One region of the Paenibacillus sp. JT22N7 genome, then DNA from elsewhere that is predicted to be linked to it. Evidence: riboswitches for the same ligand, from Rfam matches in the RefSeq annotation. Region 1 holds a riboswitch; each other region holds the start of a gene.

Region 1 (5,062 bases):
TGCTGGCTATGCCGTCTATCGGCTGCTGATGCGTTCAGGCAGCAAGCAAGGCGTGGCGATTTTTTCTGCTGCCGCTGTTGCCGATCTGGCCACTTATATCGTTACTTCGATTCAACTGGCTGTTGCTTTTCCGGCGGTTGAGGGCGGCATTCTCGCATCCTTTATGAAATTTGGCGGTATTTTTGGGATTACCCAGGTTCCGCTTGCTATTAGCGAAGGCTTGCTGACGGTATTGATCTGGAACTGGCTGCAATCTTTTAATACGGACGAGCTGTCTATTTTGAAGCGGAGAATGAAAGGGGATCGCGTGTAATGAGCCGCAGTGCCAAAAATATTTGGATATTAGCCATTGTTGTTTTGCTTGCCGTTGCGCCTTTAATATTCATTAACGCCGAGTTTGGCGGCGCAGATGGCGCGGCGGAGGAAATGATCCAGACGATTGCGCCCCATTATGAGCCTTGGGCGTCTCCGCTGACTGAGGTGCCGGGAGAAACGGAAAGCATGCTGTTCGCGCTGCAAGCTGCGATTGGCGCTGGCGTAATCGGCTATGTGATTGGCCTTTTTAAAGGGAAGTCGGGGAAATCAAAGCAGCAATGATGAAATGGATTGATACGATTTCTTATTCCAATAAGCTGCGGGATTTACCCGCCATTTGGAAATGCGGGCTTGCAGCCCTTCTGCTGCTGCTTGCCTATATCGCTCATCCGCTCGTACAGCTTGTCATTTTCGGATGGCTTGCACTGTGGACGGTCGGCTATGCGAAAGTGCCCGCTAAGCTTTATGCGGCGCTGCTTTTCTCCTCTTGCCTGCTGTTCATTCTCAGCTTGCCCGCGCTGCTCATTGAATTCAGCAATAGCAGCAGCGAAGCGGGAAGCTTAGCGGCAGCGAAAGCAGGCTGGATGCTCGTTTCATGGGAGCCGCTTAGCCTGTATGTGCCAGAGGCATCGTTAGGGCTGGCCGGACATATTTTTACGCGTATTCTTGCTTGCCTGGCATGTATGTTTTTTATCACCTTGACGACCCCCTTCCCGGATCTGCTGCAAGTGCTGAAGCGGTTGAAAATGCCGCAAATTGTACTGGAGCTCATGATTATTATGTATCGCTTCATCTTTCTGCTGCTGGATACGGCGGGGGCTATGCTGGTCGCGCAGCGTGCACGCGGCGGTCAACACGGTTTTAAAGGCAAATTGCAGGGTACGGCGGCGATTGCTGTGCGGCTCTTCGTCAAAACGATGCATCGATACAAGGGGCTCTCGAATGGGCTTATGGCAAGAGGATTTACGAATGAAATCCGTCTTGCGCCTAGTGTAAAGCGGACGGTTCGCCTCCGATATTGGGCGGAAGCGGGGCTCGGCTTAACGATTTTGCTGGCAGCAGAGCTATGGCTTCGGTATGGAGGTGAATAAGCTGGCGGATAACGATCGGGCATCAACCATTATGGAAATGAACCAAGTGAGCTATGCTTATCCCGGAACGGACAAGACCGCTTTAAACGGGCTAGAGCTGCGTATTCCGGCGAACAAGAAGATAGCGCTGTGCGGGCATAATGGCTCGGGCAAGTCGACGCTCTTCTTGCAGCTTATTGGCATTAATCGTCCGGAATCCGGTTTTGTCAGCTGGCGCGGCGAGCCGCTTTCTTACAAGCCCAGAGAGCTTGCCAGCTTGAGACGGCGCGTCGGCCTTGTTTTTCAGGACCCGGAGCATCAGCTCATTTTGAATACCGCTTATGAGGATATTTCCTATGGGCTGCGCAATGCGGGGCTTCAAGAAGTGGAAATTGACAGACGTACGGCGCGCATCGTTCAGCAGCTGAACTTGCAGGAACTGGCGCATAAGCCGCTGCATCATCTCAGCCTTGGGCAAAAGAAGCGAGTCGCTCTTGCCGGCGTACTGGCCCTGGAGCCGGAGTTAGTGCTGCTTGATGAGCCGGCTGCTTATCTCGATCCGATATCGGAGCAGCGGCTGATGGCTGAGCTGGACCGCATTCATGCCAGCGGCATAACGCCGGTTATGGCGACGCATGACATGAATATGGCCTATGCTTGGGCGGATTGGATTTTCATCATGAATGAGGGCCGCTGTATATTGGAGGGTACGCCGGAGACGGTATTTCGCGAAGGCGAGCGTCTCAGAAGCCTTGGACTCACGCTGCCAATGGTGCTGGAAGCTTGGGAGGCACTGCCGCCTGAGCTGCGAGGAGAACAGCAGGCGCCGCGTACGCTCGCGCAATTTAAAGCGGCTGTAAAATCTTTTGTTGTATAAAAACGCAAAAATTCGTATATTTATACATGTTGCTTGAAATATAGGAAAGGATATGATTTTTCCATCCTATCTCTATATTTCTCCGTTTCACCTTGTATAAATAAAGATCGACCAACTAAATAGCGAGGAATAGGGTGCTCTTGCGTAACGTCTTGAGCTTAAAAGGGAAGTCCGGTGCAATACCGGCGCGGTCCCGCCACTGTAACAGCGGAGTTTTGCGCAATAAAGCCACTGGCATGATGCCGGGAAGGCGAGCGCAGCGATGATGATGCTGGAGCCAGGAGACCTGCCTTATTCTATACACTGCAGTACCTACGGGAGATAGGGAGGTGTTAAAGATGGCAGCCATCGTTTGTTGAAACGAGGGGCGTCTTTACCCACATTTCTGTACAGGGTAGGACGTCCCTTTTTGCAGTTTCTGGCTGGCAGCAAATTGGATGTATAGGGAAAGGCCGCCGCGAAGAAATTCGCTCGCACTGCCATAAGTATATATCTGAGTTTGTTGATGAAATAACAAAGGATTATAACATCCATCCACAAGGATGAATAATGAAAAACAGGAGGCAATAACAATGAGTCAAGTAAAAAGCAGCAGTTTGGGATATCCGCGTATCGGTGAAAACAGAGAATGGAAAAAAGCTCTGGAGGCATTCTGGAGCGGCAAGCTTGCGGAAGCGGCTTTCTTGAAGCAGCTGGAGACGATTCGTCTAAACCATCTCCAATTGCAAAAACAGGCCGGCATTGATCTCATTCCGGTAAATGATTTTTCGTATTATGACCATATCCTTGATACAGCTGCGATGTTTGGCGTCGTGCCTGAGCGCTTTGGCTATACAGGCAGCCCCGTATCGGTAATGACCTATTATGCAATGGCGCGAGGCAACAAAACCGCTTCGGCATCCGAGATGACGAAATGGTTCAATACGAACTATCACTACATCGTTCCTGAGCTGAAAGGCATTACGCCGGCGCTGACCGAGAACCGTCCGTTGATCGCTTACCGCGAAGCAAAGGAAAAGCTGGGCATCGAAGGCAAACCAGTCATTGTTGGACCTTATACATTCCTCAAGCTGTCTAAAGGCTATGCCGCTTCTGAGCTTGCTACAGTTGCTGCTCAGTATGTTCCGCTGTATGCACAGGTGCTGCGCGAGTTGGAGCAAGAAGGCGTACAATGGGTGCAAATGGATGAGCCTTCGCTTGTAACAGACGTTTCCGAAGCAGATTTGGCGCTTGTGCAAAGCATTTATGCCCAGCTTCATGAAGCGGCACCTAAGCTCAATTTGCTGCTGCAAACGTATTTTGAATCGGTTCAGCATTATGCTGCAATTGCGGCTTTGCCTGTACAGGGCTTAGGTCTGGACTTCACAGCTGGCGCTGAAAAGAACCTGCAGCAGCTGGAGTCAATCGGCTTCCCGCAGGACAAAGTGCTGGGTGCAGGCGTTATTGACGGCCGCAACATTTGGCGGGCGGATCTTCAGGAGCGCAAAGCGCTGCTTGCCCGTATTGCTAAAGTCGTGCCAAACGACCGACTGATTGTAAGCTCCTCTTGCAGCCTGCTGCATGTACCTGTGTCAGCGGCTCTTGAAACGGCACTGCCGGCAGAGCTTGCAGGCGCACTGGCGTATGCCAATGAGAAGCTGGAGGAAATTGCCGTTCTGGCAACTGCGCTGAATGAAGGAGAAGCAGCGGTAAAAGAGGCGTTTGATCGCAATGCAGCAGCTTTGGCTGCACTTGCCGCATCGCCGTCCCGTGGCCGTGCGAGCGTCCATGCCGCTGTAGCGAGCATTGATGCGCAGCCATCGGAGCGCAAAGCGGTATTTGCAGAGCGCCAAGTGAGCCAGAAGGAACGCTGGCAGCTGCCATTCCTGCCGACAACGACAATCGGCAGCTTCCCACAAACGGCGGAAGTTCGCCAAGCGAGACGGCAATGGCGTCGTGGTGATTTGGGCGAGGAGCAATACCGCGTATTCATTAAGGAGCAAATTCAGCATTGGATCAAGCTGCAGGAAGAGATCGGCCTTGATGTTCTCGTTCATGGAGAGTTTGAGCGTACGGATATGGTTGAGTTTTTCGGAGAGAAGCTGGAAGGCTTTGCTTTCACGAAAAATGGCTGGGTGCAATCCTATGGCTCGCGCTGCGTAAAACCGCCAGTCATTTACGGCGATGTGCAGTTCAGCAAGCCGATGACTGTCGAAGAAACCGTTTATGCGCAGTCGCTGACTTCTAAACCGGTGAAAGGCATGCTGACGGGCCCGATTACGATTTTGAACTGGTCGTTCGTTCGCAGCGACTTGACTCGTGAGCAGGTTGCTTACCAAATCGCGCTTGCCTTGGCAGAAGAAGTGAAGGCGCTGGAGGAAGCGGGCATTGAAATGATTCAGGTGGATGAGCCTGCCCTTCGTGAAGGCTTGCCGCTAAAACGTGAAGATTGGGAGCACTATTTGAACTGGGCTGTGCTTGCCTTCCGCTTGTCCACTTCTGACGTTAAGGATACGACGCAAATTCACACGCATATGTGCTATTGCGAGTTCCATGACATCATTGATTCCATTCGCGCGCTGGATGCCGACGTTATTTCCATCGAAACGTCCCGCAGCCATGGCGAGCTGATTCACAGCTTCGAGGAGCACACGTATGAGCTGGGTATTGGCCTTGGCGTATACGATATTCACAGCCCTCGCGTGCCGGAGGTAGAGGAAATGACATCGATGATCAAACGCGCTCTGAACGTGCTTGAGCCAGAATTGTTCTGGATTAACCCGGACTGCGGACTTAAAACACGTGGTGTAGATGAGACTGT
Region 2 (5,062 bases), on a different contig from region 1:
GTAGATGCCCAAGCCATTTCGATCATGACGGTGCTGTTGTTTGGTGCAGGCACAGACTACTGCCTGTTCTTTATTGCACATTTCCGCCAAGAGCTGGAGCGGGAAGACAATAAGATGACGGCGCTCAAAATCGCTTTCCGTGATGCATCAGGAGCGATTGCGATGAGCGGCTTCACGGTCGTTCTGTCCTTGCTGGCGCTGCTTGCCGCCAAATATGGTGCTTACCAGCGCTTTGCTATCCCATTCAGCTTGTCGATTTTCATTATGGGCATTGCGAGCCTGACACTCGTGCCTGCGCTATTGTCGATTATGGGAAGAGCTTCTTTCTTCCCGTTCATTCCTCGCACCGAAGGAATGCAGCAGCAGCGGGCAGAGAAGCGCAGCAAGCCGTTTCGCCCGCGTCGCCAAGGCAGCAAGCTAGGCACAGCAGTAGGAAGCCTAGTCGTGGCGAAGCCTTGGACCGTTGTTATCGCGAGCGTTATTTTTCTCGGTGCGCTGGCTGGTTTTGCTCCACAGGTTAAGTTTACGTATGATTTATTGTCTTCCTTTCCGAAAGCTATGCCGTCGCGTGAAGGTTTTGATACGATTTCAACAGCTTTCACACCAGGCCAATTGGCTCCTATAACCGTGGCGGCTCAAACCGATGGCAAGCCAGTGGAGCTTGTCGCCAGCCTTTCGGATATGGATCTCGTTGATTCCGTATCGGAGCCGGTTCAAAGTGAAGAGGACCCGAATTTGCAGTCCGTTCAGGTTACGCTAAACATTAATCCTTATTCACAGGAGGCCATGGATCTGGTTCCGCTGCTTCGCGGAGCGGCGGAGGAAGCATTGGATAAAGTAGGAGTTTCGGATGCGGAGTCTAAAGTGTGGGTAGGCGGACAGACAGCAACGCAGCATGACTCCCAGCTGTTGACCGATCGGGACAATAAAGTTATTATCCCACTCGTTATTGGGATGATTTTAGTGCTGCTGATTGTCTATTTGCGCTCCATCGTTGCAGCCCTTTATTTAATCGCCACCGTGTTATTGTCATTTGGCTCTGCTTTAGGCCTCGGCTGGATTGTATTGCATTATGGGATGGGGGCAGAAGCGATTCAAGGAGCGATTCCGCTGTACGCCTTCGTGTTCCTCATTGCTCTTGGCGAGGACTATAACATTTTTATGATCTCGAGCATTTGGAAGAAAAAAGCGAAAATGCCGCTCAAGCAAGCCATTCGTGAAGGTGTCGCAGAGACTGGCGGCGTCATTACGTCCGCAGGGTTGATCCTTGCTGCTACGTTCGCAGTGCTAGCGACGCTGCCTATTCAAGTATTGGTGCAGTTCGGCGTAATTACAGCGATTGGTGTGCTGATGGATACGTTCATCGTGAGACCGTTCCTCGTGCCGGCCATTACAACGCTGCTTGGCAATAGAGCCTTCTGGCCGGCTAGGGCAGAGCTAGTGGGAGAAGAACAAAGCAAGTCTGGCAAGCATAGGCAAATCGTTTAAATCGCATTATTATTTGCAGCAGCAAAGCGCCTTTCTGTCTGGTCGGCATGACCAGGAGGGAAAGGCGCTTTTTATTTTGCTGCTAATATATGTACAGGTGTGAAAATTCCATAGGCCAAGCTTCCGTTCTGGGCGCACAGGAATAAAATGAGGGGAAACGAAAAGCGCAAAGGAGGTTCGCCAAAATGAGAAAGAGGTTCCTTCGTCTAATATTTATCGTAGTCCTGTTTATTGGAATAAGCCTCTGGAGTTCCGCATCGCTATCCGTGTCCGCAGCAGATGTCTGTACTCCTGCAAATAATGAGCAGCAGACGAATGCTGCCGCCTCATCGCCAACCGACTCCCCCTGTAATGAACATGCGGGTCATGAGGCTCCAGATCCGGCTGCAACCGCTCCCGGGGATCAGTTGACCGATGAGCAGGCCGGGTGGCTGCTTACAGGTGTCATTGCTTTATTTCTCATTATCGTCGTCATATGGCGCCAGCATGCTTTCAAGTCGAAGCGTTAGCTGCCAAAGGAGTGGCGCAGCTTAATGATAGGGCTGCATCGTTATGCCGCAGACGCGAACAATAGCCAGCGTGCATTTTAGCTATCTGCGGCCTCATGTTTTATTTTTCTATTAAATGATGGACAAGCTTAATGATAAGACGAAATGCAACCGTTTGGACGCATCTGCCGTATAAGTAGTGCTCTGTGTAAGACAGGCGGAAAGGAAGAGATTAAACATGGCCATTCGTTCAGGAAAAAGCATACTTTTAATCATTGGAATGTTATTATTAGGAGGATGCTCGTTATTTGAGGAAGCCAAGCAGACGGTCAATTCCGTATCAAACTCGGCCGAATATGTGACGGGAGCAGCAACGTACATGCAGACGCTGACAAATTTCAGCGAGCAGGCGACGCAGCTTGCGGAGCAAGCCGTAAACGATGCGAGTGCACGCGCTGATTATAAAGAACAGCTGGTAGCTGTGCAGGAGTCCATCAAGCAGTTTGGCGAGCTGCACGCGCCGGATTTTGCCAAGGACGTCCATCAGTCCGTGGTCGATTATAATTTGAAGCTGCAGGAAAGCATTGATGCGGTGCTGAAGCAGATCGAAGACGGCAAAGCATTGATTGACGCAACGGAAATTCCAAATACGATTAACAAAATCAACGAGCTGTTAAATCAAGTGAATCAACTTCAGCAGCTGGTATCGTAACGGTAAAGAGAGGAAGAGTGGAAGATGAAAGTAAATATTTTGCATGCTAGCATGACGAACTCCAAGGAATCCGGTTTCGTAGGCAAGGTTCATTTTGAAGTAGAGGGCCAGACGAACCAATACGAAATTACCCTTCATAGCCGCAAGGCGACAGAGTGGGGCTACGGTTTGTTTTTTCTGAATGAATCGGGCAAGGAAGAAGATCTTTTGGCGGTTGAGGATGAGCTGGAAGAGGACGATGAACTGTTTGATTCCCTCGTGAATGCAGCTTGGGAAACGCTTGAGAAGAAATAAATAGCTCCGGTAAAAAATAGAGCTGGTGTCAGCCTGGACATGCTGTCCGTGCTTGCGCCGGCTCTATTTGCGCCAAGGCTGATGGCATAAACGCACTTGTCGATCATACAATCTAATGTTATCATTAAGATTACAATTTAATAGGAAGGGAATAAGTGTCAGCAGGCGCCAAAGCGCCCAAGTTGACTTAATAGGGAAGTCGGTGAGAGACCGGCGCGGACCCGCCACTGTATGAAGCGTCCTAACGCTTCAAAGCCAGGAGACCTGCTTATTTCAACGACACTGTAAACCTACGTGGATATTAGGAAGGTGTTAGAGATTGGATGGCCCTTCGCTGTCTGCGTTTAACAAGGACATTGGTCTTTTCAAGCATTTCTAACACATATCGTTAGAGGTGCTTTTTTTGTTGGATAGAAATTGTAAATTGCTACATAGAAGGAGTTGGGCATCAATGAGTGAAGCAGGCGTCGGCAAGCTGTTAATTATCGGATTCGGCCCAGGGAGCTTCGAGCATATTACGAAACGCGCCCGTGAAGCGATTCAGGAGAGCGATATTGTCATCGGCTACAACACGTATGTCGACTTGATTCGGGAGCTAATCAGCGATCAGGCGATTGTGCGTACGGGGATGACAGAGGAGGTCAGCCGGGCGCAGGAAGCGGTGCGCCAAGCGGAGAACGGCAAGAAGGTAGCCGTTATATCAAGCGGCGATGCGGGCGTATACGGCATGGCAGGACTCGTGTATGAGGTGCTGATTGAGAAAGGCTGGAAGCGTAATGGCGGGGTAGAGGTTGAAGTGATTCCCGGCATTTCTGCCATTAACTCGACAGCATCCCTGCTTGGCGCGCCGATAATGCATGATGCTTGCACGATCAGCCTGAGCGATCATTTGACGCCTTGGGAGCTGATTGCGCGCAGGGTAGAAGCGGCCGGACAAGCGGATTTCGTCATTGCGCTTTATAACCCGCGCAGCGGCAGAAGAACGCGGCAAATCGTGGAGACTCAGCGGATTTTGCTCAAATACCGCTCGCCAGATACGCCGGTAGGCATTGTGAAAAGCGCGTACCGCGACCGTGAAGACATTGTCGTGACGACGCTTGCCCGTATGCTTGACCATGATATCGGCATGCTGACAACAGTCGTCATCGGCAACTCGACGACCGTCAATTATGACGGGCTAATGATTACGCCGCGCGGCTATCAGCGCAAATATACGCTTGGCGAAGGCGCGCAGCCTTTGAAGCCCCACCAGCGTCTGCAAGAGAAGAATGAGCCGTGGGCGCTTCATACGGCAGGAATGCCTGAGCTTCCAGCGGACGGGGGCTATCGTGCGGATGAATATGACGCGACGGACCAGCTGCTCGAGCGGGAGGAGCCGCAGGCGGTTGCGCCAGATGAACCGAGAAATGATAATGGACAGGGCGGCGGAGTGGCGGTTGCAGTAGCCCCCCCGGTTGCGCCCGTGAAGCCGGCCCCAGCCCCAATAAATACAGCCGTTTCAATGAGGGCAGAGGCTGCCCCGGCACCTGCAGTATCGCCTCTGCATTTGGCGATGGAAGCGGTTCTCCTGAATGATCGCAGCAAGGGGATCGAGCCTAGTGCGGCGTTTGGCGCAGTATCGAGCCCTATGCCTGTGTTTGCGCAGCAATCGGTACTTGAGTTTGCCGTAAGCCCAGGTGTCGCGACAAAAAACTTCACGCCCCAGCAGCTCGTAGCATTGGCGCAGGCTGTTGGCGAGAAGGGTTCGATTGAATATACGCCGCATCATCATTTGCTGGTGCGGATTCCAACATCGGACCCGGACAGTGTGACGGCGAAGCTGCGCGCGGATGGGCTCAGCCTAGCTCCAATCGGTGATGTACTGCAATTGAAGGCTTGCGATTTTTGCAATCTGGAGAAGGCGGAATCGGTGCCTTATGCCGATGAGCTGCAAGACAAGATCGGCGGCATGGCAATGCCGAAGGAGCTGCGTGTCGGGTTCAATGGCTGCGGCATGGCATGTTATGGCGCAGTTAACGAGGATATCGGCATCGTGTATCGCCGTGGCAAATTCGATTTGTTCCTCGGCGGCAAAACCGTC
Region 3 (5,062 bases), on a different contig from region 1:
CGGCTGAACGCCCAGCCCGAGGAAGGATAGCCCGGCGATGAGCAGCACGATTTTTCCAATGTCAAGCGTACTGAACACAGCGATCGGCGCTGCAATCTGCGGCAAAATATAACGGCGCATAATCCGCAGATGCGAATTGCCGGACATGCGGGCTGTTATTAAATAATCCTCCTTGCTCACCTTAAGCACGAGCCCGCGAATGAGCCGGACATAATTGGCCCACCTCACGATGACAATCGCGATGATCATATTCGCAAACCCGGGTCCGAGTATGCCCACAATGGCAATTGTCAGTACAAAATCAGGAAAAGCGAGCGTGCCATCCATCAGCCGCATAAAAAAATGATCGGTGCGCCCGCCAAAATAGCCTGTTAACAGCCCAATCGGCAAGCTAATGCATAAGCTCAATCCCAAAATGACAAAAGCAATCGTAACCGTCGTCCGAATCCCATATAAAATGCGCGATAAAATGCAGCGCCCCAAATGATCGGTGCCAAAAGGATATTCGCCGCTCGGCGCCAGAAGCCGATTCGGCAGATTCACCTGAAGCGGATTATGAGGCGCGAGCCACGGGGCCAGCAAGCCCAGCAGCACAATACTTGCAAACAGGCCGATGCCAAGCAGCAAGCTTGTATTCTTTTTTTGAAAAAGGGTCCGCATAAAAAAGAGTTCCTCCTAGCTTGCCCGCAGCCGCGGGTCCAAGCGCACATAAAAAACTTCCACCGCCAAATGGATTGCGACAAACAAGAAGGAGGTGAATACGACATAACCTTGAATGACCGGATAATCCCGCGCCGTTATCGCTTCAATAATATATTTGCCTACACCGGGCCAGGAAAAGATCGTCTCAACGATCACATTGCCTCCCAGCATAAAAGCAAAGCTTGTCCCCAGCATCGATAAGATCGGCAAAAAGGCATGCTTGAACACTTGAAAAATGAATATTCTTCCTTTGGATAAGCCTCTCGCACGCGATGCTTTGACGAAGTTCTGGTTGTTCATCTCCAGCATATTCGTCCGCAAAACCCGGGCATAGACCGCGCCAAGCCCTAGGCCAAGCGTAACCGCCGGCATGAGGAGATGAGCAAAGCCCCCGCGTCCCATGGAAGGCAGCCAGCCTAGCCGGACCGAGAAAAAATAAATCAATAAAAAACCGAGCCAAAAGGAGGGGATCGAGGCGCCCAGCAGCGCAAGGATTCGGCCTATCCGGTCCAGCAGCCCTGTTGAAAAGATTGCGGTCACCATGCCTATAAGGCACGTTGCCAGCAGCATGACCAATGCGCCAGCAGAAGCAAGCTCCAGTGTGGCGGGCAGCCTTTTGAGCAGTTCCCCGGCAACTGGCTCCTTGGACATATAAGATGTCCCCCACTGCCATGTAAATACATCGCCTAGCCAGCCTATATATTGACTCCACAAGGAATCCGTCAGTCCCATTTCCTCCCGGAGCGCGTCAATCGCCTCCTGCGAGGCCGGGATATTATGCGTGGTCAGCAAAATTCTCGCCGGATCGCCTGGAGATACCCGCATTAATATGAAGGTAAGCGTCGCTACGCAAAAAATGACGAGCAGCATTTGCGCGACGCGTTCTAGCCAAAAACGAAGCATACTTAAGTTCACCCTTTACTTAAGGGATATCGACTTCAGCCGTCACATAATAATATTCGATCGGATGCGGTATGAAGCCCGTTACCCCTTTTTTCACGCCAAATACATTGTCAGGATGTACGATAAACGACTGCGGCAAATCAGCATTAATAATATCTTGGGCCTGTATCGCAAGCGCATAACGCGCATCGGTATCCGCCGTATCGTTAAGCTTATCGATTACCGTCTCAAGCGGCTTCGATTCATAATGGCTGACATTCGATTCGCTAGCAGCTTGATAGAAAATGTTCAAGAAATATTGCGGATCGCCCGTCTGCGCCGTCAGCATGCTGTACATCGCAAGGTCCCAATCGGACTTCGCAAGCTCAGCGTCAATATTTTCAACCTTGCGTATTTTCACGGTAATTCCTTCATTAAGCAGTTGATTTTGAATAACCTCTGCCATAACCGACAGCTCTGGGCGGTGCGGGAACGTAAGGAGCGTCGCCTCGAACGGCTTGCCTTCCTTCTCCCACATGCCTTCCGCATTTTTCTGCCAGCCGCCAGCGGTCAGCAATTGCTCCGTCGTTTCCCCTGCTGCTTGCTCCGCCACTTTGCCGAATGGCAAAATTTCCGGGAACGGGCTTTTCGCTTTCGTGCCGTAACCACGCATAACCGATTCAATAATCGCCTCGCGCGGAATCGCTTGATCTACAACCTCGCGGTTCGATTTTTCTTTAAACAAAGCAGAATTCATATTAAATAATACCATATGTGTACGAACCGATGGGGCAGACAGCACTTCCAGCTTGCTGTCCTTCTCTACCAGCTCAATGCTGTCAATCGGAATGTCCGTTGCGACATCTACTTCACCAGCTTGCAGCGCCATCAGACGCGTGTTGCCATCGGTTACAAACTTCATCGTCACTTCTGAAAGCTTTGCGGGTTCCCCCCAATAGCCATCATAACGCTCAACAACAAGCGATACGTCTTTCGTAAATTGCTTGATTTTGAAAGCTCCCGTCATGGCCGGGTAGCTGCCCGCTTCCTTCATGCTGTCAACATCAAGAATAATCGTGCTTGGATCAGCCAAGCTGGAAATGATCGCCGAGTTCGGCTGTGTCGTAATCATTTTCAGCTCGTCAGGCGCAAGCACTTCAATATCTTTAACCAGAAGCAAATCCTTCGCCAAATGGCTGTTCGCAATGGAACGCAGCAGCGATGCTTTTACGCTTTCAGCATCCATTTTTTTGCCGTTGTGGAACGTTACGCCCGTTTCCAGCTTGAACGTCCACGTATTAGCATCCTCCTGCTTCCATTCCTTCGCGAGCCAAGCGGATGGCTGCAGCTGCTCATTCAATTTAATCAGCGTTTCCCCTGCGCCCGAGCGCATAACATCCCAGCTATCGTCGCCATGCGGATCAACGCCTGCAGGGTTCCAAGTGTACGCCATTGTTAGTGTTTTTTTAGCGGCAGCAGCGTTGTTTCCCGAGGCAGCATCCGTGCCCTGCTCTGCGTTTTGGCCAGCATTCGTGCTGCATCCTGCAAGGACCAGCATCAAGCAAACGATCATCATTCCAAGTGACAAGCTAAGCGGCTTCTTCGTGTGGTTCATTTTTCTTTTGTCTCCCCTTCTAGTAAGCGTAAACGGCCGAAAGCCGTCCTGTGGCGGCAAAGCTACCGTTTCGCGTAGAAATATAGAGAAAGGATAGAAAAATCATATCTTTTCTCTATATTTAAAAAAAGCATCCCCGACCCTTAAAAAGCAGTCAGAAATGCTTTTATGTTAAATAACTAAACCTTATCTGCGTCTGCTCGCCATGAAGCAACAAATAATCGTTAGACATTTTGCAATAAATGGGCATAACCAACCACCTCCCTAAGCACCGTAGGTCAAACAGTGATGTTAAAACAGGCAGGTCTCCTGACTTGGGGCCTCCCTCTCTTCCCTTCCCAGCTAGGGTAAGCATCTGCTATTCGTCTTGCGACGAAAAGAAGCTCATCAGCCAGTGGCTTATTTGTGAGGGGAGCGCAGCCTGTGTAAGCTGCTGCCCTTTACAGTGGCGGGTCCGTGTCGGCCTTTAACCGAACTTCCCTTTTAAGCGAACGAAGACGTATAAGTTCCAGCCAACATTTCGCACCTATTTTCATTCAAGTATGAAGTTTTGCAGGCTCATAAGCCCGTCCTGTCCGTAATCCATTCTTAATCATAGGGAGGAAGCGGGAATCTGTCAATGGCTTTAATTCGAAAATGAAAGTGTTTTCAACATAAAACTTTCATATTTTTTCCAGTAATGTTATATTGAAATTACTTCACACATGATGAGCTTATTTATTAAATTAATCCAATAGATAACCTAATCAAATAGAAAAGGAATGATCACAGTGACGGTGAAAATCCTTCCAGTTGAAGAAAAGCAAATTATTGATTCATATTGGTTTTACAGTGATTTTTATTCTATTATCTCGCGTGTGGACTCGAAAAAATTATGGTTTATGAATAATTATATTAATTTATTCGATATTCCTGATCCAAACCAATTATATACCTTTTTCTTCAACGGTTATTATAGAGATAAAATGGTTGAGTTTTATGACTGCCCTTTTATTGATTTTCAGCGGATAGCGTTAGACAGGCAAAGCTCAACGATTTTAAATAACGAGCTGTTTGATTTTATTAAAGCATCGATTGATGGCGGCTATTATGTAATCGTTATGATCGATCGTTTTCATATTAAAGAGTATGAAATTTCGGCAAAATCCCCACATGAAGTCATGATAAATGGGTATGATGATGCAAATAAAAAGCTGTACTTTTGTGACAATAATGCCAACGGAAAATATTCAACGAATATCACCTGTGATTACGAAGCTTTTCATAGAGCATTTCATATATTAGAAATCGATGCCCATGATTTTAAAGACCATCTTTATTTATTGAAGCCGCTCGAAAATACCGATTATACTTTTTCTCTAACCTATGTGAAAAATACGATGAATGCCTACCTCTTGTCTAAGGCACATACGGATGAACATTATAACCAAGCTTTAGGCACACCCGGGCTAACCTTCGGTATTAATGTTTACGACAAGGCCTCCGAGTATTTAAAATATTTGGCTCAAGAAGAGGTAGTATTTGATATTAGATCGTTCCACCTGCTTTACGACCATAAGAAATGCATGACCATGCGATTAAACTACATGATTAATAACCATCATTTGATTGATGATAATCAAATTTTAAGCAGATGGAAAAATCTGGAGGCTGCTGCGCTGGCTGTAAGAAATTCCATCTTAAAATATTGGCTTACTCGAAGCTCGGATACGTTGTACAAGCAAATGGAGCAGCTGCAAAAATTGAAGGAGACGGAAAAGATTTTGCTGCAGGAGATTGTAGATCAGTTGAAGGATGGTTAGATTTATTAACAAATCAGAGAGCACCTCTTCTCCGTTATGAAGAAAAGGTGCTTTGCTATTA
Region 4 (5,062 bases), on a different contig from region 1:
ATAGGTTCTTAATGCAGCGTCTGCAAAGCAGCCGGCGTAAACGGAATTAATTCATCTTGCCGTCCGTCGCGGACTTTATCTGACCAGGCAGGATCGACGAGCAGGGCACGGCCGACAGCTACGAGATCAAATTCGCCTGCATCCAGGCGTGAGGCCAAATCATCCACATTGGCGTTTTCTGCGCCTTTGCCTTCGGTGAAGAGGCTCATGAAGTCGCCGTCCAAACCTACGGAGCCAACAGTAATCGTTGGTTTGCCGGTAAGCTTTTTCGTCCAGCCTGCAAAGTTTAGGTCCGAGCCTGCAAATTCCGGCTCCCAGAAGCGGCGGGTTGAGCAGTGGAAAATATCTACGCCAGCTTCAACAAGCGGAGCAAGAAATTGTCCCAATTCCTCAGGAGTGCTCGCAAGCTTCGCTGTATACTCGGACGATTTCCACTGTGACAGACGGATAATAATCGGGAAATCAGGCCCTACAGCTTGGCGGCAAGCTTCAATGATCTCAACCGCAAAACGTGTTCTGGACAGCATATCGCCACCATAACGATCCGTCCGTTTATTCGTTTTCTCCCAGAAAAATTGGTCGATCAAATAGCCATGTGCGCCATGCAGCTCAATGCCGTCAAAGCCAATCCGTTTTGCATCAGCAGCTGCTTGCGCGTAAGCTGCAACAAGGCCTTTTATTTCGGCTTCAGTCAAAGGCTCATTAACAACCTCGCCCTCGGCGGTAACACCTGAAGGACCAATCGGCAGTGCTTCCGGGTTCGGATGGGAGCCGACCTTGCGCGTTGTGCCAACATGCCAAATTTGCGGAACGATTTTGCCGCCAGCTTGGTGAACGGCTTCAACGACTTTTGCCCAGCCATTTAAAGCAGCTTCTCCATGAAAGTTAGGAATGTTTGGATTATCAGTGGCAGCCGGATGGTTAATCAGCGTACCCTCTGTCACAATTAAGCCAACGCCGTTTTCGGCGCGGCGTCTATAGTAGGCAACTACATCTTCGCCCGGAACGCCATTTGGAGAAAAACCGCGGGTCATTGGTGCCATTACAATACGGTTAGGCAGTGTAAGTGGACCTGCTGAGAAAGGCTTGAACAACGATTGAATTGAGCTCATGAATAAAATACCTCCTAATTGAATGAAAAATCTATAATTCTATAAAAATAGATATAAAAGCATGAAATGAGCAGGAGTAAGCAAGGTTATAGCTCATCCTGAATCATTTCTTTGAAAAACTGAATGTTAGCTTCATTACGCCTGTAATAGGTGTGCTGCCCGATCCGTTTCGACTCCAGTAAGCCTGCTTTATGCATTTTCACTAAATAGCTGGATATAACGGATTGCGCAAGTCCTGTTTTTTCTGCAAAAGAACCGACACATACGCCTCCAGCAAACTGACACGCATCGGTTAGATGGCATTGAGGCCCAAAATGCTCCTCAGGCGTTTTCAGCCATTTTAAAATATGGTACCGTTTCTCGTTAGACACAGCTTTAAGTATTGACAAAGTATCCATGAGGCTTAGTATATCTATTTTTATAGAAATGTCAAATTGTTATTTTATAAAATATAGGAACGGGTATCGTAACGCGATCCGTTCTCTATATTTCTCGGACTGAAACGCGCCGCGCCGCCGAAGGACGGCGACAGCCGTTTCACCTTGTGACTATTTGTGAGCGAATGGTTGGATTTTGCGCTTATTCCGTTATCGGGAACCAGCCTGGCGCATGCGTAATCGCTCCCCATAAGCCATTCGGGATGACGAGGCGCTCCTGATCTTGCTTGGATAGCGTAGTCACAATATCCTGCTCGTTGCCTTGCTTGATTTTCTCCGTCCAATCCGGGTCCATAATGAGCTCGCGGCCAAGGGCGATAAACGGCACGCCGGAGTTTTTCGCCTCAAGCGCTTCTTCTGCGGTTGTGATGCTGCCGACACCGATGAACGGAATGTGCTCGCTGTATTTTTCGACGAACCATGCCATGCGGCTTTGCGAATCCTGCTCGCCTCTGCGCGGCTTCGACCAGAAATCTTGAAGCGACACATGCAAATAATCCAGCTTCATCTCGATTAGAGCGTTAACCAGATGGTACGAATGCTCCATCGTTAATCCTTCTTCTTCCGGCTCCTCCGGCGAGAAGCGATAGCCTACAAGAAACGGCTGCGGCGCCATAGCGGCTGCCTTCTTAACAGCTTCAACGACGTAGAGCGGGAACGCCATACGTTTATGAACAGAGCCGCCCCAGTCGTCGGTACGCACATTGGAAGCCGGGGAGTAAAATTGCTGCAGCAGGTAGCCATTGGCACCGTGAATTTCAACGCCGTCAAAACCAGCCTCAATCGCGCGGCGTGTCGCTTCGCCAAAGTCGGCGATAATCGACTTGATTTCCTCCTCGTTCAGCTCGCGTGGCACAATTCCGCCCTCCTGCTGGGCAATGCTGCTGGCACTCACCAAATCATCATTTGGCACTAGGCCAGGGAAGCATGATCTTCCGCCATGGAAAATTTGCAAAATCGCTTTCGCACCTTGGCTTTTAATAGCATCGGCCAGACGCTTGAGGCTTGGAATCATTGCGTCCGTATCCGCGCCAAATTCGCCGGGGAAGCCTTTGCCGTTGCGGCTCACGTAGACGCACGCTGTAACGACGATGCCGGGCCCAGCACTGCGGCGGCTGTAGTAGGCAAGCTCTTCATCAGGCACGGTGCCGTCCGGATTGGACGAGCAGGTTGTCATGGGCGCCATGACAATTCGATTATGTACAGACATGCCGCTCGCGAAAGTGAATGGTTCAAATAAAGGCTGAAATTGTGGTTTCATCAGTAGTTCCCTCCAGTTACGAAATGCTATGTGCTTTATTTTATATCAGATAATTACGAAAGGAAAGTGGAGTGGAAAGGTTGCTTAAATGAAAGGGCTGGTATATAATCAACCAGATTTGCAAACAACTGAAAAATTGTGGGAATAAGGTGCAACAGCTGCGGCTGGAGCTTAAAAGGGAAGTTCGGTGCAAAACCGACGCGGTCCCGCCACTGTTACGGATTAGCTGAAGCTACAAGGCCACTGATCTCGCTTAGCGGGATTGGGAAGGCAGCTTCCAGTACAATTTCCGGTAGCCAGGAGACCTGCCTGTTCTGACAACACTGCTGTAACCTACGGAGGATAGGGAAGTGTTAGCGCGCATGCTTATTTGCTATGATGGAAAATAACAATAACAGGCAGCTCTATCTTTCCTATGACTGGAGGTAGATCTGTCTTTTTTTGCGGATTTTTGCAGGAAGATGATTTTGCTAGAGGGAGAGGAAATAGAGAAGATGAAACGTACACAAATGGCAAAAAACAAAAAAACAATAGGTGTTTTATTTAGCCTATGCTTGCTGCTGGCTCTAATGGGGTGCAGTGGCGTTAACGGTTCCAATGAATCAGGCAGCAATAATGAGCTGTCGCAGCAGTCTGCTGCTCCGTCCGCCTCTACAGCAGCTGCTTCTGAAGAAATCGTGCTGGCTGCGCCGCGGGATTTAGCACCGGGACCGCAGGATGCTTATTACACGAGCACCATTCTGTATGTATGGGAGCCGTTGATTTCCGCTTCCGAGGATGGAAAGCCTGCTCCAAAGCTGGCGGAAGCGTGGGAAATGTCTGCTGATGCCAAGGAATGGACCTTCATGCTGCGCAAAGGCGTCACCTTCCATGATGGCGCGCCATTCAACGCGGACGCGGTACTTGCAAATTTTGCCCGTTACAAGCAAGTGAGCCCGAAAAGCTCGCCATTCTATACGCTCGACATCAACAATTCATACCCAAGCCTTCAGGAAGTCGTGAAGGTTGATGATAGCACGATTAAGCTTGTTTTCGACAATCCGCAGCCGACGCTGCTGTATTCGATGATCAACTTTTCAAGCCCGATGTACAGCCCGAATAATTTTGACGAAAGTGGCGACTTTAACGGCCTGCCGCAAGGGACAGGCCCTTTCAAGCTTGTGCAGCATGAGAAGGATCAATTTTCACTGCTAGAGGCTTACGACGGTTATTATGGCGAAAAAGCAAAAGCCCAAAAAATCCGCGTCCGCGTCATACCGGACCCTGATACAAGGCTTGCTGCCTTGAAATCTGGCGAGATTTTGGGCGTCATGGATTTGGGCGCTATTCCTCCTGCCCTTGCCGAGGAGCTGCTGAAGGATGAACGCTTTGCTGTATCGACGGCAAAATCGACGATTTCCCATTACCTGCATCCGAACGGTGCCAAAGCGCCATTCAATGATGTGAAAATGCGTCAGGCGCTGAGCCTGATGATTGACCGCGAGCAGCTGGTGAAGGAGCTGTATTTGGGCTATCCGACCGCTACGGCGAACATTTTGAATGCGACATCGCCGTTTTATAAGGACATTCCTGTCGTCCATGATTCAGAAAAGGCAATCGCCCTGGCGCATGAGGTGCTTGGGGACAGCAGGCAGGCGGTTACGCTAATTGTGCCTACCTATGGACTCGATCGTTATCCGTATAAAGCGCAAGCCGAGCTGCTTCAGGCTGTGCTTCAAGAGCTGCAGCTGGACGTGACGATTCAAATATTGGATGGTGCGGCATACAAGGAAGCACAGGCACAAGGAAACTTCGATCTGGCACTGGCCATTCAGGGGCTGCCGAATGGCGATCCTTATTCGATTTTGAACAATTATATGGCGAGCGAAGGCTCAAGCAATATCAGTTATACGCTTGGTTACAGCAATGCCCATGTGGATGAGCTGTTGAAGCAGGTGAAGACGACGCTGGATATGGATGACCGCGCTGCGATTTATAACGAGCTGCAGGATATTGCAGCCGAGGAATTGCCGACGATTCCGCTGTTTAATGATGCGAGCTTAATTGCGTACAGCAAAGAAATTACCGGATACGGTGCACTTGTGTATGGTACAACGCTGCCGCAGCTGGAGCGGGTGCAATAAGATGGCCTATTTCATTCGGAGGTTGGCGGCGGCGGTTCCCGTTCTGATTGGCATTACGTTTATAGCCTTTGCCTTAAGCGTCGCTTCTCCGGGTGATCCGGCTGTCGAACTGCTGAGCATGAACGGCTT

What was found. Region 1 has a riboswitch for cobalamin ahead of metE (5-methyltetrahydropteroyltriglutamate--homocysteine S-methyltransferase). Riboswitches for the same ligand answer to the same signal wherever they lie in the genome.
Region 2: linked by a shared signal. The riboswitch ahead of cobJ (precorrin-3B C(17)-methyltransferase) and the one ahead of metE (5-methyltetrahydropteroyltriglutamate--homocysteine S-methyltransferase) in region 1 are both predicted to bind cobalamin.
Region 3: linked by a shared signal. The riboswitch ahead of AC50Y5_RS32160 (ABC transporter substrate-binding protein) and the one ahead of metE (5-methyltetrahydropteroyltriglutamate--homocysteine S-methyltransferase) in region 1 are both predicted to bind cobalamin.
Region 4: linked by a shared signal. The riboswitch ahead of AC50Y5_RS15420 (ABC transporter substrate-binding protein) and the one ahead of metE (5-methyltetrahydropteroyltriglutamate--homocysteine S-methyltransferase) in region 1 are both predicted to bind cobalamin.

Annotation. Positions count from the first base shown of each region.
Region 1 is NZ_JBXENY010000001.1:165,175-170,236, forward strand. Features, by position in the region: gene AC50Y5_RS00735 (energy-coupling factor ABC transporter permease) at 1-313, shown strand, start outside; gene AC50Y5_RS00740 (energy-coupling factor ABC transporter substrate-binding protein) at 313-597, shown strand; gene cbiQ (cobalt ECF transporter T component CbiQ) at 594-1,406, shown strand; gene AC50Y5_RS00750 (energy-coupling factor ABC transporter ATP-binding protein) at 1,393-2,262, shown strand; cobalamin riboswitch at 2,378-2,570, shown strand; gene metE (5-methyltetrahydropteroyltriglutamate--homocysteine S-methyltransferase) at 2,835-5,062, shown strand, end outside.
Region 2 is NZ_JBXENY010000009.1:75,759-80,820, reverse strand. Features, by position in the region: gene AC50Y5_RS22945 (MMPL family transporter) at 1-1,488, shown strand, start outside; gene AC50Y5_RS22940 (hypothetical protein) at 1,674-1,997, shown strand; gene AC50Y5_RS22935 (DUF6376 family protein) at 2,215-2,688, shown strand; gene AC50Y5_RS22930 (hypothetical protein) at 2,713-2,982, shown strand; cobalamin riboswitch at 3,119-3,268, shown strand; gene cobJ (precorrin-3B C(17)-methyltransferase) at 3,434-5,062, shown strand, end outside.
Region 3 is NZ_JBXENY010000019.1:53,583-58,644, forward strand. Features, by position in the region: gene nikC (nickel transporter permease) at 1-660, opposite strand, end outside; gene nikB (nickel ABC transporter permease) at 676-1,605, opposite strand; gene AC50Y5_RS32160 (ABC transporter substrate-binding protein) at 1,625-3,199, opposite strand; cobalamin riboswitch at 3,482-3,744, opposite strand; gene AC50Y5_RS32165 (hypothetical protein) at 3,970-5,001, shown strand.
Region 4 is NZ_JBXENY010000005.1:194,380-199,441, reverse strand. Features, by position in the region: gene AC50Y5_RS15440 (hypothetical protein) at 1-4, shown strand, start outside; gene AC50Y5_RS15435 (NADH:flavin oxidoreductase) at 9-1,112, opposite strand; gene AC50Y5_RS15430 (ArsR/SmtB family transcription factor) at 1,199-1,510, opposite strand; gene AC50Y5_RS15425 (NADH-dependent flavin oxidoreductase) at 1,692-2,810, opposite strand; cobalamin riboswitch at 2,940-3,137, shown strand; gene AC50Y5_RS15420 (ABC transporter substrate-binding protein) at 3,305-4,933, shown strand; gene nikB (nickel ABC transporter permease) at 4,935-5,062, shown strand, end outside.